Regions from separate parts of the Telluria sp. AZSoR62 genome, predicted to be linked through region 2. Evidence: predicted binding sites of a transcription regulator. Region 2 holds the regulator's gene; each other region holds the start of a gene.

Region 1 (6,694 bases), on a different contig from region 2:
CCATCGACCGCGACCTGACCATCGTGGATGCCGAAGCCGCGTCCGATGCCGTCCCGTATCCCGGTTTCTGCGAGACGATCGGCCCTTCTTACAGGAAGCTGATCGGCCTGTCGCTGATGAACCACTTCCGGCTGCACCTGAAAGATCGCCTGTCCGGCGTGCTCGGCTGCACCCACCTGACCGAATTGGCCCAAGTGCTGCCTACCGCAGCGCTGCAAGCCTTTGCCGACGACGTGTTCGACACCCGCGGCGGCGCCGAGGCGCATGGCAGCACGCATTCGGCCGAACGGCCCTTCGAGCTCGACCGTTGTCATGCGCTGCGCAGCGACGGACCCGCCGTGGCCACCTACTATCCCCGCTGGTCGATCAAAGCCGTCGCGGGTTAGCATTCGCAGTTTTGTCATTTGTAGTTCAACCGTATTTCCAAATCAGTAATCAATAGAAGGGAAGCCAGCATGAAGATCCATGAGTATCAAGGCAAAGAGATCCTCCGAAAGTTCGGAGTGACCGTTCCGCGCGGCATTCCGTGCATGTCGGTCGACGAAGCGGTCAAGGCCGCCGAAGAACTGGGCGGTCCGGTCTGGGTTGTCAAGGCGCAGATCCATGCTGGCGGTCGCGGCAAGGGCGGCGGCGTCAAGGTTGCCAAGTCGCTGGAGCAGGTTCGCGAATACGCGGAACAGATCATGGGCATGCAGCTCATCACGCACCAGACCGGCCCTGAAGGCCAGAAAGTGCGTCGCCTGCTGGTCGAAGAAGGCGCCGACATCAAGAAGGAACTGTACGTCTCGATGGTCACCGACCGCATTTCGCAGCGCGTCGTGCTGATGGCCTCGTCGGAAGGCGGCATGGACATCGAAGAAGTCGCGCACAGCAACCCGGAAAAAATCCACTCGATCGCGATCGACCCATCGGTCGGCCTGACCGACGCGGAAGCCGACGAGATCTCGACCAAGATCGGCGTGCCTGCCGAATCGCTGGCCGACGCGCGCGTGCAACTGAAAGGCCTGTACAAGGCGTACTGGGAAACCGATGCGTCGCTGGCTGAAATCAACCCGCTGATCCTGACCGGTTCGGGCAAGGTCATCGCTCTCGACGCGAAGTTCAACTTCGACTCGAACGCGCTGTACCGCCAGCCGGAAATCGTCGCCTACCGCGACCTGGACGAAGAAGATCCAGCCGAAGTCGAAGCATCGAAGTTCGACCTCGCCTACATCTCGCTCGACGGCAACATCGGCTGCCTCGTGAACGGCGCCGGCCTGGCCATGGCCACCATGGACACCATCAAGCTGTTCGGCGGCGAGCCGGCCAACTTCCTGGACGTGGGCGGCGGTGCGACGGCTGAGAAAGTCACCGAAGCATTCAAGATCATGCTGAAGAACCCTGGCCTGAAAGCCATCCTGGTCAACATCTTCGGCGGCATCATGCGCTGCGACGTGATCGCCGAAGGCGTGATCACCGCATCGAAGGCCGTGTCGCTGCAGGTGCCGCTGGTTGTCCGCATGAAGGGCACCAACGAAGACCTGGGCAAGAAGATGCTGGTCGACTCCGGCCTGCCGATCATCGCTGCCGATACGATGGAAGATGCAGCCAAGGCCGTCGTCGCCGCTGCAGCTGGTCAAGCCTAATTAAGGAATAAACAAATGTCGATCCTGATCAACAAAGATACTAAAGTCATTACCCAGGGTATCACCGGCAAGACCGGTCAGTTCCATACCCGTATGTGCCGCGACTACGCGAACGGCAAAGCTGCCTTCGTCGCAGGCGTGAACCCGAAGAAAGCCGGCGAAGATTTCGAAGGCATCCCGATCTACGCCAACGTGTCGGAAGCCAAGGCCGCGACCGGCGCCACCGTGTCGGTCATCTACGTGCCGCCGGCAGGCGCAGCCGCCGCCATCTGGGAAGCCGTCGAAGCCGACCTGGACCTGGCAATCTGCATCACCGAAGGCATTCCTGTCCGTGACATGATGGCCCTGAAGGACCGCATGGCCAAAGCCGGCTCGAAGACCCTGCTGCTGGGCCCGAACTGCCCAGGCCTGATCACCCCGGACGAAATCAAGATCGGCATCATGCCGGGTCACATCCACAAGAAGGGCCGTATCGGCGTCGTGTCGCGTTCGGGCACCCTGACCTATGAAGCAGTCGGGCAGCTGACCGCACTGGGCCTGGGCCAGTCATCGGCAGTCGGCATCGGCGGCGACCCAATCAACGGCCTGAAGCACATCGACGTGATGCGCATGTTCAACGACGATCCTGATACCGACGCGGTCATCATGATCGGCGAAATCGGCGGTCCGGACGAAGGCAACGCCGCCTACTGGATCAAAGAGAACATGAAGAAGCCGGTGGTCTGCTTCATCGCCGGTGTCACCGCTCCTCCGGGCAAGCGCATGGGCCACGCCGGCGCGCTGATCTCGGGCGGCGCCGATACCGCGCAAGCCAAGCTGGACATCATGGAAGAGTGCGGCATCAAGGCCACCAAGAACCCGTCGGAAATGGCACGCCTGCTCAAGGCCATGCTGTAATACTGACGACCTTCAGGTTGCCGAAAGCGGGGAGCGCGAGCTCCCCGCTTTTTTTTCGCCTGCCGTTTTGAGCAGGCTGGCACGTGTGCCATGTGTCGGCATGCCAAATTTGGCTTATGCATGACAAATTGCGTTACGTAAACTGTTCAGGTGACAAAAATTGCTGGCATCACATGACAAATTTTGTCACCGATCAAGCCTAAACTTGCGCTTTCAAGCCGTTTTGTTATCTCCGTAATCATAAAATCGACATTTTTGGGGCTGGCACACCGCTTGCATATATGAAAGCGTGGCACTCAGCAGTAACCCAAATTCACCCGACACACCACCTGGAGATACAAAATGAACTTCAAGCAAATGCAAGCCAAGAAAGCCCAAGGCGGCTTCACCCTGATCGAACTGATGATCGTCGTTGCCATCATCGGTATCCTGGCAGCTGTCGCTATCCCTGCATACCAGGACTACATCGCCAAGTCGAAAGCAACTGCCGCTTACGCCGACATCTCGGCTGGCAAGACCGGCTACGAAATGGCCGTCGTGGAAAGCAGCGCGGACACCGTGGAAGAGTTCCTGGCAAAGGCCGGTCTGTCGGCAACCACCGGCAATTGCACCACCATCGCTGCTTCGCTTCCTGATCCAGACGGCGGCGCCGCCCTGACCTGCACCATCGCCAACCCAGGCCGTCTGGCAGAAGATCCAGACACCGCACCGACCATCGCCTTGAACCGCAGCGCTACCGGTGTCTACACCTGCGTCACCACCGGCTTCGCCGACACCGAGGGCTACAAGCCTGCTGGTTGCGACATCCCGGCTGCTGATGCTGATGCTCCAGCCCCGGCCCCAGCTCCAGCCGGCTAATCACAAGTCATCGTGAATGACCGCGAAAGCGCTCAATGAAAAGAGACCGCCGCGGCGGTCTCTTTTTTCGTTAACAGCCCGCTGTTGAGAAGCGGGCGCAACGCTTACTGCTTCAAGTGCTTGTCCAGCCAGTTGATCACCGTGTGATGCCACTGCAGCGAGTTCGCCGGCTTGAGCACCCAGTGGTTCTCGTCCGGGAACACCAGCAGCTGGCTGTCGATGCCCTTGCGCTGCAGCGCGGTAAAGGTCGACAGGGCCTGCGCCGTCGGGATCCGGAAATCGAGGTCGCCCTGGATCACCAGCATCGGCGTCTTCCACTTGTTCACGTGGTGCACCGGGTTGTAGCGCTCGTGGTTGTTCGGCACCGCGAAATAGGCGCCGCCGTTTTCCCAGTCGGTGAACCACTGTTCTTCAGTGGAATACGCCATGCCGCGGCTGTCGAACACGCCGTCGTGGTTCACCAGGCAGCGGAAGCCGTCGTTCCAGTTACCCGCGATCCAGTTCATCATATAGCCGCCGTAGGATGCGCCGAGCGCACAGCTGCGGCCGCGGTCGAGCCACGGGTATTTCTTCACCGCCGCGTCCAGCCCCTTGCGCAGGTCTTCCAGGGGCTTGCCGCCCCAGTCGCCGCTGATCGAATCGGTGAACTTCTGGCCATAGCCGGTCGAGCCGTGGAAGTCGATGAACACGGTGGCATAGCCCGCGCCCGCATACACCTGTGGGTTCCAGCGGTAGCTCCAGCCATTGCCGAAGCTGCCCTGCGGGCCGCCGTGGACCAGGAAGGCGACCGGATACTTCTTGCCGGGTTCCGCATTCCACGGTTGCATCACATGCCCGTAGACGGTGTCGCCATTGGCGCCCTTGAAGCTGAACTGTTCATACTGGCCCCAGTGCACATCCTTCAGGCGCTCCGTGTTCAGGCTGGTGAGCTGGCTCGGTGCCCCGCCCAGCTTCAGCGAGAACAGCTGGGCGCCGGACGCCAGGTTGGCCTGGGTGTAGGCGACGGTATCGCCGCGCACGTCGAAGGCGCCGACCGCGCCCTTGTCGGTCAGGGCGGCAACCTTGCCGCTGGCGGCGTCGATCGCATACAGGCGGTGCTGGCCGAGGTCTTCGGCGTCGACGATGAGGGCCTTGCCGTCGGCACGCCACTGCATGCTGCCGACCGAGCGGTCCCAGTCGGCCGCGAGCTTGCGCTTTTGTCCGGTCGCCACGTCCATCAGCATCACCTGGAAGCGGTCGGCTTCAAAACCGGGACGCGCCATGGCGAGATAGGCGAGGGTGCGGCCGTCGGGCGAGTACACGCCCTTGGTATCCCAGGCCGGATTGTCGGCCGTGAGGTTGCGCGGCGTGCCGCCGGCGGCAGGCACGGTGTACAGGTCAAAGTTGGTCGACCAGGCTTCGGTCTTGCCGGCCAGGCGCACCGAGAACACGATGGTCTTGCCGTCCGGGCTGAAGCGGAATTCCTCGCGGTCGCCGAAGGGTTTGGAGGGCACGTCGCCATCCAGGGTGCCGGACAGGCTCACAGGGGCTGCGGCCAGCGTGCCCTTGGTGTCCAGTGGCGCAGAGAACAGCACGGCGTTGCGGTGGTCGGCCCAGGTATCCCAGTGGCGCACGAACAGGCGGTCGTACAGCTTGCCGCTGGCCTTGTCCTTTTCTTTCGCCTCGGCGCGCCCCTTGGTGCAGGCCAGGTCCGCGCAGTCGCGGAACACCGACATGCTCATCGCGATCCGGTCGCCGGTGGGCGAGACGCGGAAGCTGTCGACGTCCAGCGGCAGGTCGGTCACCTTGACCGGCTCGGCGCCGGGCTTGCCGCCATCGACCGGCAGGCGCCAGACCTGCGAGGAGCCCGAGCGGCTCGACAGGAAGTAGACGGCGTCGCCGGAGGCCGACCATTCCGGATCGGTGCTGCTGGACGCGTGGCTGGTCAGGCGCTGCGGCACTGCCTGGGCGGCGCGCAGGTCGACCATCCAGAGTTCGGTATGGCCGCGGTTCTTGCTCATGTCCGTGCTGCGCACGGTGTAGACGACGCGGCTGGCGTCAGGCGACACGGCCGGGCTGCCCACCCGTTCCATGTTCACCAGGTCTTCCACGGTAAAGCCGCGCGGCGCGGCCGTCGCCGTGGTGGCGGCCAGCGTGGCGACCGCGATCGGCATCAGCTGCAGCACCTGCGGCAGCGAATTCGGCAAACGAAATTTCATGCTCCATCCTCGTTGTCATGTCCGCGCGCGGCAAGGCGCCGCGCACGTAGGCGAGCAATTTACCATGTGGCATGTCAGGCGGCGGCGCACGCCCGTCAGCTGCGCCGCTGCGGAGGAGGGGCCTAGACGATTTTCAGCCGGTCCGCGAGCAAGGCTTCATAGGTCATGTTCTGGAGCAGCGTGTAATGCCCGGGGTCGAGGTCGACAAACTGCACGCCATAGCTGAACAGGTCGGGCTTGTCGGGTCCCGTCTTGGCCACCGTGGTATTCCTGATCGCAGCGAGCGTCTCGACCTGCACTTCCTGGTTGCTTGGCGGGGTCGTCAGCGTGAACTTGAGCCCGACGACTTCGTTATCGGGCGGCAGCGGATGCTGGGAATCGATGCGCGCCCCGCTCACCGACACGTTGGTGAGGAAGCAGTCGACCGGGGTCGCGCCGCTTCCCATCGGGGTGACCCGCGCCGGGATCTCCGCCTTGACCCGCATTGCGCCGCGCAGGCTGGTGCCCTGGATCGAGGTCGGGAAGGACAGGTGAAGATAGAACAGCGGGCGCGGGAACACGCGCTCGACCGAGCAGGCAAACGAGCACACGTTCACGCCCGAGAACACCCGCACCGTCAGCGGGTCGCCTTCCGTGATCGAAATCGGCACGCCGTTTTCAAGCGGGGTCTTGATGATGATGTACTCGTCCTTGACGTAGCCGATCAGGGTCGAGAAGTACTGGACCGGCTTGAGCTGCCGGTGCGTCATCACCTGCAGGCGGACGCCGACCTGCAGGTTCATCGTCTCGAACTCGAACTCCTGTTGCTTGAGCTCCTGGGCTGGGGCGCTGTTCATGTGGTGTGCGGGCCGGTTTGCGGCTGGGTGGTATGCAAAAAGGGCGAATCATAGCAGCTAACAATCACCCCGTCCGGGTAATCGGCGGAAAGTGAATATTGGCGAGATTTGCAGCTGGGCGGGATCACTACAATGATTTTTTCCGTAAGTAAAACCACCGCATTCAAGGATCACCGTGACCACTGTCCGCATCAAACTTTCGCAAGCCATCATCGACACCGAGCAGCAGGCCGGGGCAAGCAATCCCGCATTCAATGGCGACCTTGGAAGCCTGGTCGAC
Region 2 (6,694 bases):
CGGCCCGCCAGTAAGCGCCTTCCAACACACAGCCTCAACCCGGCTGTGCGTTTTCGGCCACAACCATTGCGCGGTTCCGATGTCAAACCCCCTGAGCCCCCCGTTTGCCCAAAATCCGGGCATGGGCCGATAAAAATCGGCACAAGCTGGCTGCCACCCTCATTTCCTGCGCTTTCTTGTCAATTTCACTCAAGAAATTGCGTTTAGTTGGAGGGGATTTTTATGGTCCAGGCCTATGCTTTTACGGGCTCGTCCCCACGTAATCCACTGGATGCCCGTACAGATACGAAATCGCATGCCGCTGCCATGAAACAGGCCTATAATTCCGCCTCGCAAGCACCTACCTGTGCATCAGCACACTAGTTATGACGAACCTTAGCAAAATCCTCTCGCTCGAGAACGTGCAGCTGGACCTGGAAGTGTCCAGCAAGAAGCGCGCCTTCGAGCAGGCTGGCTTGATCTTCGAGAACAACTGCGGCATCGCGCGTTCGACCGTGTCGGACAACCTGTTCGCCCGCGAGCGTCTCGGCTCCACTGGTCTCGGCCATGGCGTGGCCGTGCCGCATGGCCGCATCAAGGGTTCCAAGAGCCTGAAGTCGCCCCTCGCCGCCTTCGTGCGCCTGGTCGAACCGATTCCCTTCGAGTCGCCCGACGGCCAGCCGGTCAGCCTGCTGTTCTTCCTGTTGATCCCGGACCACGTCACCCAGCAGCACCTCGAGATCCTGTCGGAAATTGCCGAGCTCTTCTCGGACGAAGCCATGCGCACTGCGCTGGCCACCGACCCGGACCCGAAATCGGTGCACGAGCGCATTATCAATTGGCAACCCAGCCTGCAGGCAATGGGTTAAGCGCCCGCGTCAAGCTACCCTAGTTACGCTACACTAGCTTCGCGGCAATGTCGCCGCGCCCCATGCCCATGCCCATGCTGCAGACCCCGCTGACCATCCAACGGCTGTACGACGACAATCGCGACAGCCTCCAGCTCGGCTGGTTCGCAGGCTTTCCCGGCGGCGAGCGGCAGATCGCGGGCGACGCCGCCTCGGCCGCCGACCAGGTCGGCCACCTGAACCTGATCCACCCGGGCCGCATCCAGGTGTTCGGGCACCAGGAACTGAACTACTACCACCGCCTCAAATCGAGCTCGCGCACCCACGTCATCGGCGAGCTGATCGGCGGCGGCCCGCCGGCCCTGATCATCGCGCAGGGCCTGGAAACCCCGCCCGACATCCTCGCGATTTGCGACGACCAGAACATCCCGCTGTTCTCGACCCCGCTGCCGGCGGCGCAGGTGATCGACTTTCTGCGCGTCTATTTGTCCAAGAAACTGGCGCAGCGCGTCATCATGCATGGTGTGTTCATGGACGTGCTCGGCGTGGGCGTGTTGATCACGGGCGACTCGGGCCTCGGTAAAAGCGAGCTGGGCCTGGAACTGATTTCGCGTTCGCACGGCCTGGTGGCCGACGATGCCGTGGAATTCTCGCGCATCGCCCCGAACATGATCGAGGGCCGCTGCCCGCCGCTGCTGCAGAACCTGCTGGAAGTGCGCGGCCTGGGCCTGCTGGACATCAAGGCGATCTTTGGCGAGACCGCGGTGCGCCGCAAGATGCGCCTGAAGCTGATCGTGCACCTGGTCAAGCGCGGGGCCCTCGACGAAGAAGTCGAACGCCTGCCCTTCCAGCACCCGACCGAAGACGTGCTCGGCCTGCCGGTGCGCAAGGTCGTGATTCCCGTCGCCGCCGGCCGCAACATCGCGGTGCTGCTCGAGGCCGCCGTACGCAACACCATCCTGCAATTGCGCGGGATCGATACGCTGCAGGAATTCATGGAGCGTCAACGACAAGCCATGACCGGCGACTGACCCAGGCCGCATGGCTCGCGGGGGACAAGCCCGTGGCGCTTGCGGTATCATCACTGCCATGCACATCGTCCTCATTACCGGTATTTCGGGCTCAGGCAAATCGGTTGCCCTGAATGTCCTCGAAGACGCAGGCTACTACTGCGTCGACAATCTCCCGCCGGCCCTGCTGCCGGCCCTGGTCTACGCTGTCGGCGAAAAAGGCGCGGACAAGATCGCCGTCGCGGTCGATGCCCGCAGCGCCGAATCGCTGGTTGAATTGCCCGTGAGCGTGCGCCACCTGAAGGAAGAAGGCCACAACCTCAAGGTGATGTTCCTGACCTCGAGCACCCATTCGCTGGTGGCGCGCTTTTCCGAAACCCGCCGCAGTCACCCGCTGTCGCACCAGGTGCGTCCGGGGGAAAACCCGGCCTCGCGCCGCACCCTGATCGAATGCATCGCCGAAGAACGCGAACGCCTGTCGGCGATCGAAAACCTCGGCCACGTGATCGACACCTCGGAGCTGTCGGCCAACAAGCTGCGCGAATGGATCCGCGAACTGGCCGACATCGAACACGCGCCGCTGACCCTGTTCTTCGAGTCCTTCGCCTTCAAGGTCGGCGTGCCGCTCGACGCCGACTTCGTGTTCGACGTGCGCGCGATCCCGAACCCGTATTACGACCTGGCGCTGCGCCCGCTCACGGGCCGAGATGCTCCCGTGATCGCCTTCCTGGATGCCCAGCCCAGCGCCACCGAGATGCTGGAAGATATCAAGAACTTCGTCGCCAAATGGCTGCCCTCGTTCAAGACGGACAACCGCAGCTACCTGACCGTGGCGGTGGGTTGCACCGGCGGGCAGCACCGCTCGGTGTACATGGCGGAACGCCTCGGCGCCTATTTCGGAGGCACCGAACGCGTGATCGTGCGGCACCGGGAGCAGCCCAAGCACGTTGCGGTCTGAACGCTTGAAAAACGGTGGGGGCGGGTAACCCGGGCCAACGGCCCGGGTTACCCGCCCCCACCCACATTCAAACCGGCGTCAGGCCAGGTGGTGCAGCGGATGCGCGTAGTCGGGCCACACTGGCTCGAAGAATGCCGCCACCATCTCCGGCGTGACTTCCTCCAGCGTCGCCGGATTCCACTTCGGCGCATTGTCCTTGTCGATCACCAGCGCGCGCACGCCTTCGAGCACTTCGCCGTGCTCGAAATTGCGGCGCACCAGCGAGCGTTCCATGCGCAGGCAGTCGGCCACGCCGAGCGCGGCGCCGCGCAGCAGGAGTTCGCGCGTGACGCACATCATCAGCGGCGAGCGCTGGCGCATGGCCTTCAGGGCCTTTTGCGCGAACGGGTTTTCGTCGCGCGCGAGCGATTCCATGATGGCGGCCACTGAAGCAGCGCTGAAGTGCGCATCGATCACGGCGCGCTGGGCCTGCAGTTCACTGCTGCCGGCGGCTTGCGCAAACGGCGCGGCAAACGCGCGGATCGCCGCAGGCAGGTCGGCGCCCGCGGTCGCCTCCACCAGCGCCATCAGCTCGCCCATCTTCTCGCCCGGCACGAACAGGTCGGCCAGTCCCACATAGATGGCGTCGGCCGCGCCGATGGTCAGGCCGGTCAGGCCCAGGTATTGCCCCAGCTGGCCCGGCGCATGCGACAGGAAATGGCTGCCGCCGACATCCGGGAACAGGCCGATGTTCACTTCGGGCATGGCAACCTTGCTGCGTTCGGTGACAATGCGCAGGCCGCAACCAGGGCCGCCCTGGGCGATGCCCATGCCCCCGCCCATCACCACGCCGTCCATCAGCGCGATATACGGCTTCGGGTAGAAATGGATCAGGTGGTTCAGTGCGTATTCTTCGGTAAAGAAGTCTTCCAGCAGCGCGCTGCCGCCCATCGGCCCGACCTGGCCCTTTTCGTGGAAGAAGCGGATGTCGCCACCCGCGCACAAGGCCTTCTCGCTGGTGCTGCCGATGACGACCGCGTCGATGCCGGCGTCAGTTTGCCAGTCGCGCAGGATCGCGGTGAGCGCGCGCACCATGTCGAGCGAGAGGGAGTTCAGGGCTTGCGGCCGGTCGAGCGTAATGACGCCGGTGCGGTTGGCGACGCGGGTCAGGACGGTGTCGGTCATGGAGATGCTCTGTGATCGAAAAGACATGCATTCTACAGAACAAAAGCGTGAAATTGGAAGCGTGCAAACGTAACAGTAAAGGGAGCGCCCAGCAAAAAGGGCGTCCCCTCAGACGCCCCTGCTGTCATTGCTGCTGTGCGTATTTACGCGACGGCGGCTTCGCCGGTATCCGGCAGGCGCTTGTGCGCCACGTGATTATGGTTTTGCAGCATGGACTTGTGCTTGATGACCTGGCGGTCCAGCCTGTCCATCAGCATGTCGATCGCCGCGTACAGGTCTTGCGCGGCGCTGGCCACATGCAAAATTTTTCCTGATACTTGCAGGTTGATCTCGGCTTTCTGCCGTTTTTCTTTTTCGGTGAGATTATCGATGGCGAGGAACACGTGGGTGTCGATCACGTGGTCGAAATGGCGGGTAATGCGCTCGAGCTTATTCTGAACGTATTCACGAATTGCGGGAGTCACTTCAAGATGATGACCACTGATTGTGAGGTTCATACACACTCCTTTGAAATGTTGCCCTGCCGGCACCACAAGGTAGGTGGGACAGTGCTTTACAGAGACTTGCGGAGGCTGACGGGAGGGATCTTGAGGGCTTCGCGGTATTTGGCTACCGTCCGGCGCGCAATGACCATACCTTGTTCCCCGAGCATTTCCGCGATCTTGCTGTCGGATAAAGGGTTCTTAGGGTCTTCTGCTCCTGTCAATTGCGCAATCAGCGCGCGGATCGCCGTGGAAGATGCTTCTCCCCCCGCTTCGGTGGCGACGTGGCTTCCGAAGAAGTATTTCAGTTCAAACATGCCGTGGGGGGTCAACATGTATTTCTGCGTGGTTACACGGGAAATAGTGCTCTCGTGTAGGCCTAGTGTATCAGCAATCTCGCGCAGCACAAGCGGACGCATGGCAACCGCGCCGTGGCTGAAAAAGTTGCGCTGGCGCTCAACAATTGCCTCGGCTACGCGCAGGATCGTGTCGAAACGCTGGCGCATATTCTTGATCAGCCACTTGGCTTCCTGCAGCTGTGCGCCCATCTGGCTCTCGCTTTTTCCCTGCTTGAGCAGGTTGGCGTAAAGCGAGTTCACGCGCAGCTTCGGCATCACATCCGGGTTCAGCATGACCGACCAGCCGCTCTTGGCGCGGCGTACGATCACGTCCGGCACCACGTAGTCCGAGGCAGCGGACGCAAAGGCCGCGCCGGGATGCGGATTGCACTGGCGGATGACGGCCTGGACCTCGCGCAGGTCTTCGTCGTCGCAGTCCAGCGCCTTCTTGAGCTTGGTGTACTCGCGCTGGGCGAACCAGCTCAGGTAGCCTTCGACGATGCTCAAGGCCAGGCGCCGCGTCACCATCGGCACGCCCGGCATGCGACGGATCTGCAGCGCCAGGCATTCGGCCGCGCTGCGGGCGCCGCAGCCGACCGGGTCCAGGCTCTGCACCAGCGCCAGCGCGCAGCGCAGCTCGTCCATCTCGATCTCGAGTTCGGCGGGCAGGCGCGCGTGGATGTCGTCCAGCGGCTCCTCCAGGTAGCCGTTGTCGTCCAGCGCATCGATCACCAGTTCGGCCAGCGCGCGGTCGCGCACGCCGCAGCCGGTGGTGCGAACCTGCTCGGCCAGGTGCTCGCGCAGCGACACGCTGCACGCTTCCAGCTGCGGGCGGCCGTCTTCGTCGTCGCCGCTCCTCGCGCCGCCGCCCTCGCCGCCCCAGTCGCCGTCAGGCTCGCCGCGGTCGCGGTCGCCGTCCTCGAAGCCGTCGGCATCGGGCTTGGCGGCCTCGCCTTCGCCGCCTTCCTGTCCCGGCTGCGCGGCCGGGGCTTCGGCGCTGGAGGGGGCGCTGTTGATGGCGCCGTCGGCCAGCAGCCGCACCGAGTGGTCGAGCGGATCGTCGAGCCGTTCGAGCAGCGGGTTATCGGTCAGTATCTGCTCGAGCTCCTGGTGCAGTTCGAGCGTGGACAATTGCAGCAGCCGGATCGACTGCTGCAGTTGCGGCGTGAGCGCCAGGTGCTGCGACGTGCGGAGTTGCAGGGACTGTTTCATGGTCACATGCGGAAGTGTTCGCCGAGGTAGACGCGGCGCACCGACTCGTCGGCGATGATGTCGTCCGGACGGCCCGAGGCCAGCACCGCCCCCTGGTTGATGATGTAGGCGCGGTCGCAGATGCCGAGCGTCTCGCGCACGTTGTGGTCCGTGATCAGGACGCCGATGTTGCGCTCCTTCAGGAAGCGCACGATGCGCTGGATCTCGATCACCGCAATCGGGTCCACGCCGGCAAAGGGTTCGTCCAGCAGCACGAAGCGCGGATTGGTAGCGAGTGCGCGTGCGATCTCGACGCGGCGGCGCTCGCCGCCCGACAGCGACAGCGCCGGGTTCTCGCGCAGCTTCTCGATCTGCAGCTCGGCCAGCAGGGTGTCCAGGCGCCCGTTGATCTCGTCCTTCGACAAGGCCTTGCCCTCGTTGGTGCGCTGCAGTTCCAGCACGGCGCGGATATTCTCTTCCACCGTCAGCTTGCGGAACACCGAGGCTTCCTGCGGCAGGTAGGACAGGCCCAGCACCGCGCGGCGGTGGATCGGCAGGCTCGAGATGTCGGTGCCGTTGATGTCGATCGAGCCGGCGTCCGACGGCACCAGGCCGACGATCATGTAGAACGAGGTGGTCTTGCCGGCGCCGTTCGGGCCCAGCAGCCCCACCACTTCGCCGCAATCGACCTGCAGCGACACGTCGCGCACCACCAGCCGCTTGC
Region 3 (6,694 bases), on a different contig from region 2:
AATCATCAACACGTTTCATTGCAATCCTTAGACTACCGTAGTTCCCTACGCGTACAAATGCATCAACGGCCGTGCGCGTACACGGTCGTCATTCTACCCCAAGGCGGGACATGGCTTGCGCAGCATTGGCTGCGCGGCAAGGCCGGCAGGCCCCGGCAAATCAGTCGCGGAAGTTGTTGAAGGCCAGCGGCAGGTCTTCGACATCCTTGCGCAGCATGGCCATGGCGGCCTGCAGGTCGTCGCGCTTGGCGCCGGTGATGCGCACCGATTCGCCCTGGATGCTGGCCTGCACCTTCATCTTGCTTTCCTTGACCAGCTTGGTGATCTTCTTGGCGTCCTCGGTCTCGATGCCGTTGCGCACCTTGATGACCTGCTTGACCTTGTCGCCGCCGATCTTCTCGACCTTGCCTTCGTCGAGGAAGCGCACGTCGACCTTGCGCTTGGCCATCTTGTTGATGAGGACGTCCTTGACCTGGCTGAGCTGGAAGTCGGAATCGGCGAACAGGGTCAGTTCCTTGTCCTTCTGCTCAACGTTGGCCGAGCTGCCCTTGAAGTCGAAGCGGGTGGTGATTTCCTTGTTCGATTGTTCAACGGCATTCTTCACTTCGACCATGTCTGCTTCGCAGACGACATCAAACGATGGCATGGCGGGTTCCTTTTTCTGATGTTGCTAATAGATGAATCCCTCTATTTTAACGGACAACCACGCCCGCACGCGACCACAATTTGCCCTGTGGGCAACAGGTGCGCCCGGCCCACGCTGCGGCTTGCCCCCGAGTTCCCTCTATAATGGCCAAAAACCCCGGAACGCCATGCACGCACACCTGCCCCTCCTCGACGATTTTCCGCTCGCTGCCCTCAACACCTTCCGCATTCCGGCCCGGGCCCGGCATTACCTGGCGGTCACCGGCGCCGCCGACCTGGACGCCGTGCGCGCCGCCCCGGTGCTGGCCGCGCTGCCGCGCCTCGTGCTCGGCGGCGGCAGCAACATGCTGTTCACGCGCGACTTCGACGGCATCGTGCTGCACATGACGGGCCTGGGCAAGCAAGTGCTGGGCGAGCAGGACGGCAAGCTGCTGGTACGTGCCCAGGCCGGCGAGAACTGGCATGCTTTTGTCCAGTGGACGCTGGCCCAGGGCTTCGGTGGCCTGGAAAACCTGTCGCTGATCCCGGGCACCGTGGGCGCCGCGCCGATCCAGAACGTGGGCGCCTACGGCACTGAAACCAAAGACACGTTTCATTCGCTCACGGCCTACGACATGGCCAGCGGCCAGACGCGCACGCTGGACGCGGCGGCCTGCCGCTTCGGCTACCGCGACAGCATCTTCAAGCATCCGGAAGGGCGCGAACTGGTCGTGCTGGACGTGACCTTTGCGCTGCCCGTCGACTGGACCCCGAACCTGCGCTACGCCGAACTGGCCAATGCGGTGGAGGCGGCAGGCCTGGTCTCGCCCACGCCGCAGGACATCGGACAGACGGTGGAAGCGATCCGGCGCCGCAAGCTGCCCGACCCTGCGGAAATCGGCAACGCCGGCAGCTTCTTCAAGAACCCGGTGGTCTCCAGCGAACAGTGTGCGCAGCTGCTGGAGCAGTATCCTGCGCTGGTGCACCACCTTCAACCGGACGGGAGCGAAAAGCTGGCCGCCGGCTGGCTCATCGACCAGTGCGGCTGGAAGGGCCGCGCGCTGGGCGCGGCGGGCGTGTATCCGAAACAGGCGCTGGTGCTGGTCAACCTGGGCGGGGCGCTGGGGGAGGACGTGGTGCGCCTGGCGCGCGCGATCCAGGCGGACGTGAAGGCGCGCTACGGCGTGGAACTGGAGCCGGAACCGGTATTCATCTAAGGAGGGCGACATGATCAAGGCAGTCGTGACGGGCCACACCCGCGGCCTGGGCGCCGCGGTGGCGGCCGAGCTGATGGCGCGCGGCATTCCCGTGCTGGGCGTGGCGCGCGGGCATGCGGGGTCAAGCGAAGGCATGGAGCAGGCGGTCGTGGACCTGGGCGACGCCGCGGCCCTGGCCAACTGGCTGGAAGGCCACACGCTGCGCAGTTTCCTGGGCGGCTGCGATACCGCACTGCTGGTGAACAATGCGGGCGTGGTCAGCCCGGTCGGGCCCTTGGCCGAGCAGGACCCGGTGGCGGCACTGCGCGCAGCCATCGTCAACGTGGGCGCGCCGCTGGCCTTGTCCAGCGCCTTCGTGCAGGCCGCGCCAGGGGCCGAGCGCCGCATCCTGCATGTGTCGAGCGGCGCGGCGCGCAGCGCCTACCCCGGCTGGAGCGTCTATTGCGCCACCAAGGCCGCGCTCGACCAGCATGCGCGCGCAGTGGCGCTGGACGCGGACCCGCGCGTGCTGGCGTGCAGCCTGGCGCCGGGGGTGATCGATACCGACATGCAGGCCGAGATCCGGGCCACGCCCGATGAACGCTTTCCAATGCGGGAGCGTTTCGTGGAGATGAAGCGGAGCGGGGTGCTGGTGGCGCCGGCAGATTGCGCGGTGGCGCTGGTGGACTACCTGCTGGGCAAGCGCTTCGGTCTGGAGCCGGTGGACGACTTGCGCGGCTGACGACCACGCAATGAAAAAACCCGGCATGCGCCGGGTCTTTACGATGGGACGAAGAACGCCGGATCAGGCCGTCTTCTTTTTCCGCGACAAGCGCATGCCCATCAGGCCGAGGCCGAGCAGGGCCAGCGAAGCCGGCTCCGGGACGGCAGCCGACATCTTCTCGAAATTAGTGAAGGCCATATAGTCTTCACCATTACCGTAAGTGTAAGGACCAGTCCATTGATTGTCTCCGACGTAGTCGCCACCCGACACGTTGACGTGCCAAGCCGACTGGACCTGGTTGTTGCCAAGATCCAGGTATGGTACCCAGGTCTCGCAGAATCCTGCCCAGTCGCAGCTCTTGACCAGTTCCGGCTTGCTGTCGAAGTTGTAACGGACACCGTTGATCATGACGTTGTCGACGAAAACCTGGGCAAACAGGGCATTGAGGGCGGCGACGGCCTCGTTCTGGGTCTTGAAGTCGAACAGCGAGCTCTTGCAGCCATCGTACATCGAGGCGCAGGAATCGCCGAAGGTGACGCTGTAGGATTCGCCCGCGATCGTGATACCGCTTGCGCCGACCAGTTTGCCGTTTTGCACATTGTGGACCACGCCTGCGTTGGCGCTGCCGGCGAAGGCGACTGCGCAGAGCATCATGGCGTTCAAGATAAGCTTTTTCATTTTTTCCATTCCCTGAGTTGGAGGACAATTCAGTGAAGCGGCGCGTCCTGGCCTGGTATCGTTCCCGGGACCGCGCCTGCTCGACTGAATACGAATATCTTCTGTCTGGGTTCCGCACTGTGGTCGATGCTGGAGCATTGTCCCGGCGCGGCCCGTTTGCTGAATTCCCTTTGAGATACTTCTCTGTCATGTAAGCAACAAGTGTGCCACTAAGAAATTGTTTCAAATAATCAAGGACTTGGCCGTGGGGAGAATGTTGGGGTCAGGCCGGGTGTAAATATTCTCGACAGCTATTGTGTAGGCAGGGACCACGCGCGGCCTTGGGTGTCGCATGCCCATGAAAAAAGCCGCCCGCGGGCGGCTTTTTCGGAGCAAGACGCGCTTACTGCCCGCGCTTGGCCCTGGCCTTCGCCGCAATGCGCATGCGCAGCGCGTTGAGCTTGATGAACCCACCCGCATCGGCCTGGTTGTACGCGCCACCGTCTTCGTCAAACGTCGCGATGTTCATGTCGAACAGCGAATCGGTCTTCGAGTCGCGCGAGACCACGATCACGTTGCCCTTGTAGAGCTTGACGCGCACCCAGCCGTTGACGGTGGCTTGGGTATGGTCGATCAGGGTCTGCAGCGCGACGCGTTCCGGGGCCCACCAGTAGCCGTTATAGATCAGGGACGCATAGCGCGGCATCAGGTCGTCCTTCAGGTGCGCCACTTCGCGGTCCAGGGTGATCGACTCGATCGCGCGGTGGCCCTTGAGCATGATGGTGCCGCCCGGGGTTTCGTAGCAGCCGCGCGACTTCATGCCCACATAGCGGTTTTCCACCAGGTCCAGGCGGCCGATGCCGTGCTTGCCGCCCAGGCGGTTCAGCTCCGTCAGCACGGTCGCAGGGCTCATGCGCACGCCGTTCAGGGCCACGATGTCGCCGCGCTCGTATTCGAGGTCGAGGTATTCGGCTTCGTCGGGCGCCGCTTCCGGCGACACCGACCAGCGCCACATCGATTCCTCGGCTTCCGCGCTCGGGTTCTCGAGGTGGCGGCCTTCGAACGAAATATGCAGCAGGTTCGCATCCATCGAATACGGCGCGCCGCCGTTCTTGTGCTTCATGTCCACGGCGATGCCGGCGTCTTCCGCGTATTTCAGCAGCTTCTCGCGCGAGAGCAGGTCCCATTCGCGCCATGGGGCGATGATCTTGACGTCGGGTTTGAGCGCGTAGGCGCCGAGCTCGAAGCGGACCTGGTCGTTGCCCTTGCCGGTGGCGCCGTGCGAGATGGCGTCGGCGCCGGTTTCGTTGGCGATCTCGATCAGGCGCTTGGCGATCAGCGGACGCGCGATCGAGGTGCCCAGCAGGTATTCGCCCTCGTAGACGGTGTTGGCGCGGAACATCGGGAACACGAAGTCGCGCACGAATTCCTCGCGCACGTCGTCGATGTAGATGTTCTCCGGCTTGATGCCGAACTTGATGGCCTTGGCGCGTGCCGGCTCGAGTTCTTCGCCCTGGCCGAGGTCGGCGGTGAAGGTGACGATCTCGCAGTTGTAGTGGTCTTGCAGCCATTTCAGGATGACCGAGGTATCGAGGCCGCCGGAGTAGGCGAGGACTACTTTTTTAATGTCGCTCATGGATGGTTCCAGTGTGGAGGGAGGTGGGGTTCAGATGGTCAGCTGGCGCTTGCCGCCGCTCCCGAAGGGAACGGCGCGCCAACGATCAAACAATGGGTTGGTGAAACACGGTTACTGCTTTACTTGTCCTCGATGCGTCCGAGGAGCAGGTATTCGATCAGCGCCTTCTGCACGTGCAGGCGGTTTTCCGCCTCGTCCCAGACGACCGACTGCGGGCCGTCGATGACCTCGGCCGAGACTTCTTCGCCGCGGTGTGCCGGCAGGCAGTGCATGAAGATCGCGTCGGGGGTGGCGCGCGCCATCTTGGCGCTGTCGACGATGAAGCCGTCGAAAGCCTTGAGGCGCGAGGCGTTTTCCTCCTCAAAGCCCATGCTGGTCCAGACGTCGGTGCTGACCAGGTGCGCACCTGTACAGGCGTCCGATGGATTCTCGAACAGCGTATAGCGCTCGGTCGAGACCAGCGCCGGGTCGATCTCGTAGCCCTTCGGGGTCGAGACGTTCAGGTGGAAGCCGAACACCTCGGCCGCCTGCAGCCACGAGTACAGCATGTTGTTGGCGTCGCCGATCCAGGCCACCGTCTTGCCGGCGATCGGGCCGCGGTGCTCGTAGAAGGTGAAGATGTCGGCCAGCACCTGGCAGGGATGGTGTTCGTTGGTCAGGCCGTTGATCACCGGGACGCGCGAATGCGCGGCGAAGCGCTCGATGATCTCCTGGCCGAAGGTGCGCACCATGATGATGTCGCACATGCGGGACATGACCTGGCCCGCGTCTTCCACCGGCTCGCCGCGTCCCAGCTGGCTGTCGCGCGTGTTCAGGTAGATCGCGGCGCCGCCCAGTTGGTGCATACCCGCTTCGAACGACAGGCGGGTGCGGGTCGAGCTCTTCTCGAACACCATCACCAGGGTGCGGTCCACCAGCGGGTGGTAGACCTCATAGGCCTTGAACTTGCGCTTGATGACTTTCGCGCGCTCGATCACGTACTCGAATTCGTCGCGCGTGAAATCGGAGAATTGCAGGAAGTGCTTTACTTGTGCGACTGGCATAGCGTCTTTGCTTAACTTGTTATCCCCACGATTATAAGGGGTTTTGCTTTACGCTAGGGAAAGCAGCATAAAGGCATATTCATCATGTCAATACTTCTGAACAGCAGTATTGATCCGGTCAATACAGCGTCTGCGCCGACTCGTGCAGCAGCTGCCCGTACAAGGTGTGGCGCATCTTCGCGATCTTCCCGGCGGCCACGGCGTCCAGCACCGCGCACTGCGGCTCCTGCAGGTGGCGGCAGTTGTAGTACTTGCAGCCGCCCAGGTAGGGCTTGAACTCGACGAAGGCGCGTTCCAGCATGCCTTCGCTCAGGTGGTACAGGCCGAATTCCTGGAAGCCGGGCGAATCGATGATCGCGCTTTTCCCGTCCCCACCGGGCAGCCAGTACAGGCGCGTGAAGGTGGTGGTGTGCTTGCCGGTATCGAGCGCTTCCGAGATCTCGCGCACGGCGATGTCGGCGTCCGGCACCAGGAGGTTGATCAGGGAAGACTTGCCCATGCCCGACTGGCCGATGAAGATCGACGACTGGCCTGCCAAGAGCGGCATGAGCGTTGCGACCGCGTGTTCGGGCTGGGCGGTGGCCGACAGCTCATGCACCGGATAGCCGAGCGAGCCATACAGGCCGGCGCGTTCGCGCGCGCGCGCCAGCGGCGCTTCGACGTCGATCTTGTTGAGGATGATGTGGGCCTCGATGCCGGCCGCTTCGGCCGCCACCAGCGAGCGCGAGACCAGGTCGTCGGCGAAACCGGGTTCGGTGGCCACCACGATGAACAGGCGCGAGATGTTCGCCGCCAGCAGCTTGGATTTGTATTG

What was found. Region 2 encodes sigma-54, which starts transcription at its own class of promoters, with help from an activator protein. Its sites were predicted from a motif close to TGGCANGNAANCTGCTTT; they were not measured.
Region 1: the regulator sigma-54 is predicted to act here: its motif matches at 2,785-2,802, upstream of AC3XQU_RS03035 (pilin).
Region 3: the regulator sigma-54 is predicted to act here: its motif matches at 3,414-3,431, upstream of AC3XQU_RS14805 (PEP-CTERM sorting domain-containing protein).

What each region holds. Positions count from the first base shown of each region.
Region 1 is NZ_JBYTST010000001.1:687,405-694,098, reverse strand. It holds gene AC3XQU_RS03050 (DUF2889 domain-containing protein) at 1-386, shown strand, start outside; gene sucC (ADP-forming succinate--CoA ligase subunit beta) at 456-1,625, shown strand; gene sucD (succinate--CoA ligase subunit alpha) at 1,641-2,522, shown strand; gene AC3XQU_RS03035 (pilin) at 2,865-3,380, shown strand; gene AC3XQU_RS03030 (S9 family peptidase) at 3,485-5,533, opposite strand; gene AC3XQU_RS03025 (flagellar brake protein) at 5,701-6,414, opposite strand; gene AC3XQU_RS03020 (DUF4214 domain-containing protein) at 6,590-6,694, shown strand, end outside.
Region 2 is NZ_JBYTST010000006.1:200,070-206,763, forward strand. It holds gene queF (NADPH-dependent 7-cyano-7-deazaguanine reductase QueF) at 1-14, shown strand, start outside; gene AC3XQU_RS11795 (PTS sugar transporter subunit IIA) at 366-848, shown strand; gene hprK (HPr(Ser) kinase/phosphatase) at 923-1,858, shown strand; gene rapZ (RNase adapter RapZ) at 1,917-2,795, shown strand; gene AC3XQU_RS11810 (enoyl-CoA hydratase/isomerase family protein) at 2,874-3,959, opposite strand; gene hpf (ribosome hibernation-promoting factor, HPF/YfiA family) at 4,103-4,456, opposite strand; gene AC3XQU_RS11820 (RNA polymerase factor sigma-54) at 4,513-5,991, opposite strand; gene lptB (LPS export ABC transporter ATP-binding protein) at 5,994-6,694, opposite strand, start outside.
Region 3 is NZ_JBYTST010000009.1:18,801-25,494, forward strand. It holds gene AC3XQU_RS14785 (nitronate monooxygenase) at 1-19, opposite strand, end outside; gene AC3XQU_RS14790 (YajQ family cyclic di-GMP-binding protein) at 161-646, opposite strand; gene murB (UDP-N-acetylmuramate dehydrogenase) at 813-1,841, shown strand; gene AC3XQU_RS14800 (SDR family oxidoreductase) at 1,852-2,562, shown strand; gene AC3XQU_RS14805 (PEP-CTERM sorting domain-containing protein) at 2,626-3,222, opposite strand; gene AC3XQU_RS14810 (argininosuccinate synthase) at 3,605-4,837, opposite strand; gene argF (ornithine carbamoyltransferase) at 4,957-5,880, opposite strand; gene rsgA (ribosome small subunit-dependent GTPase A) at 5,999-6,694, opposite strand, start outside.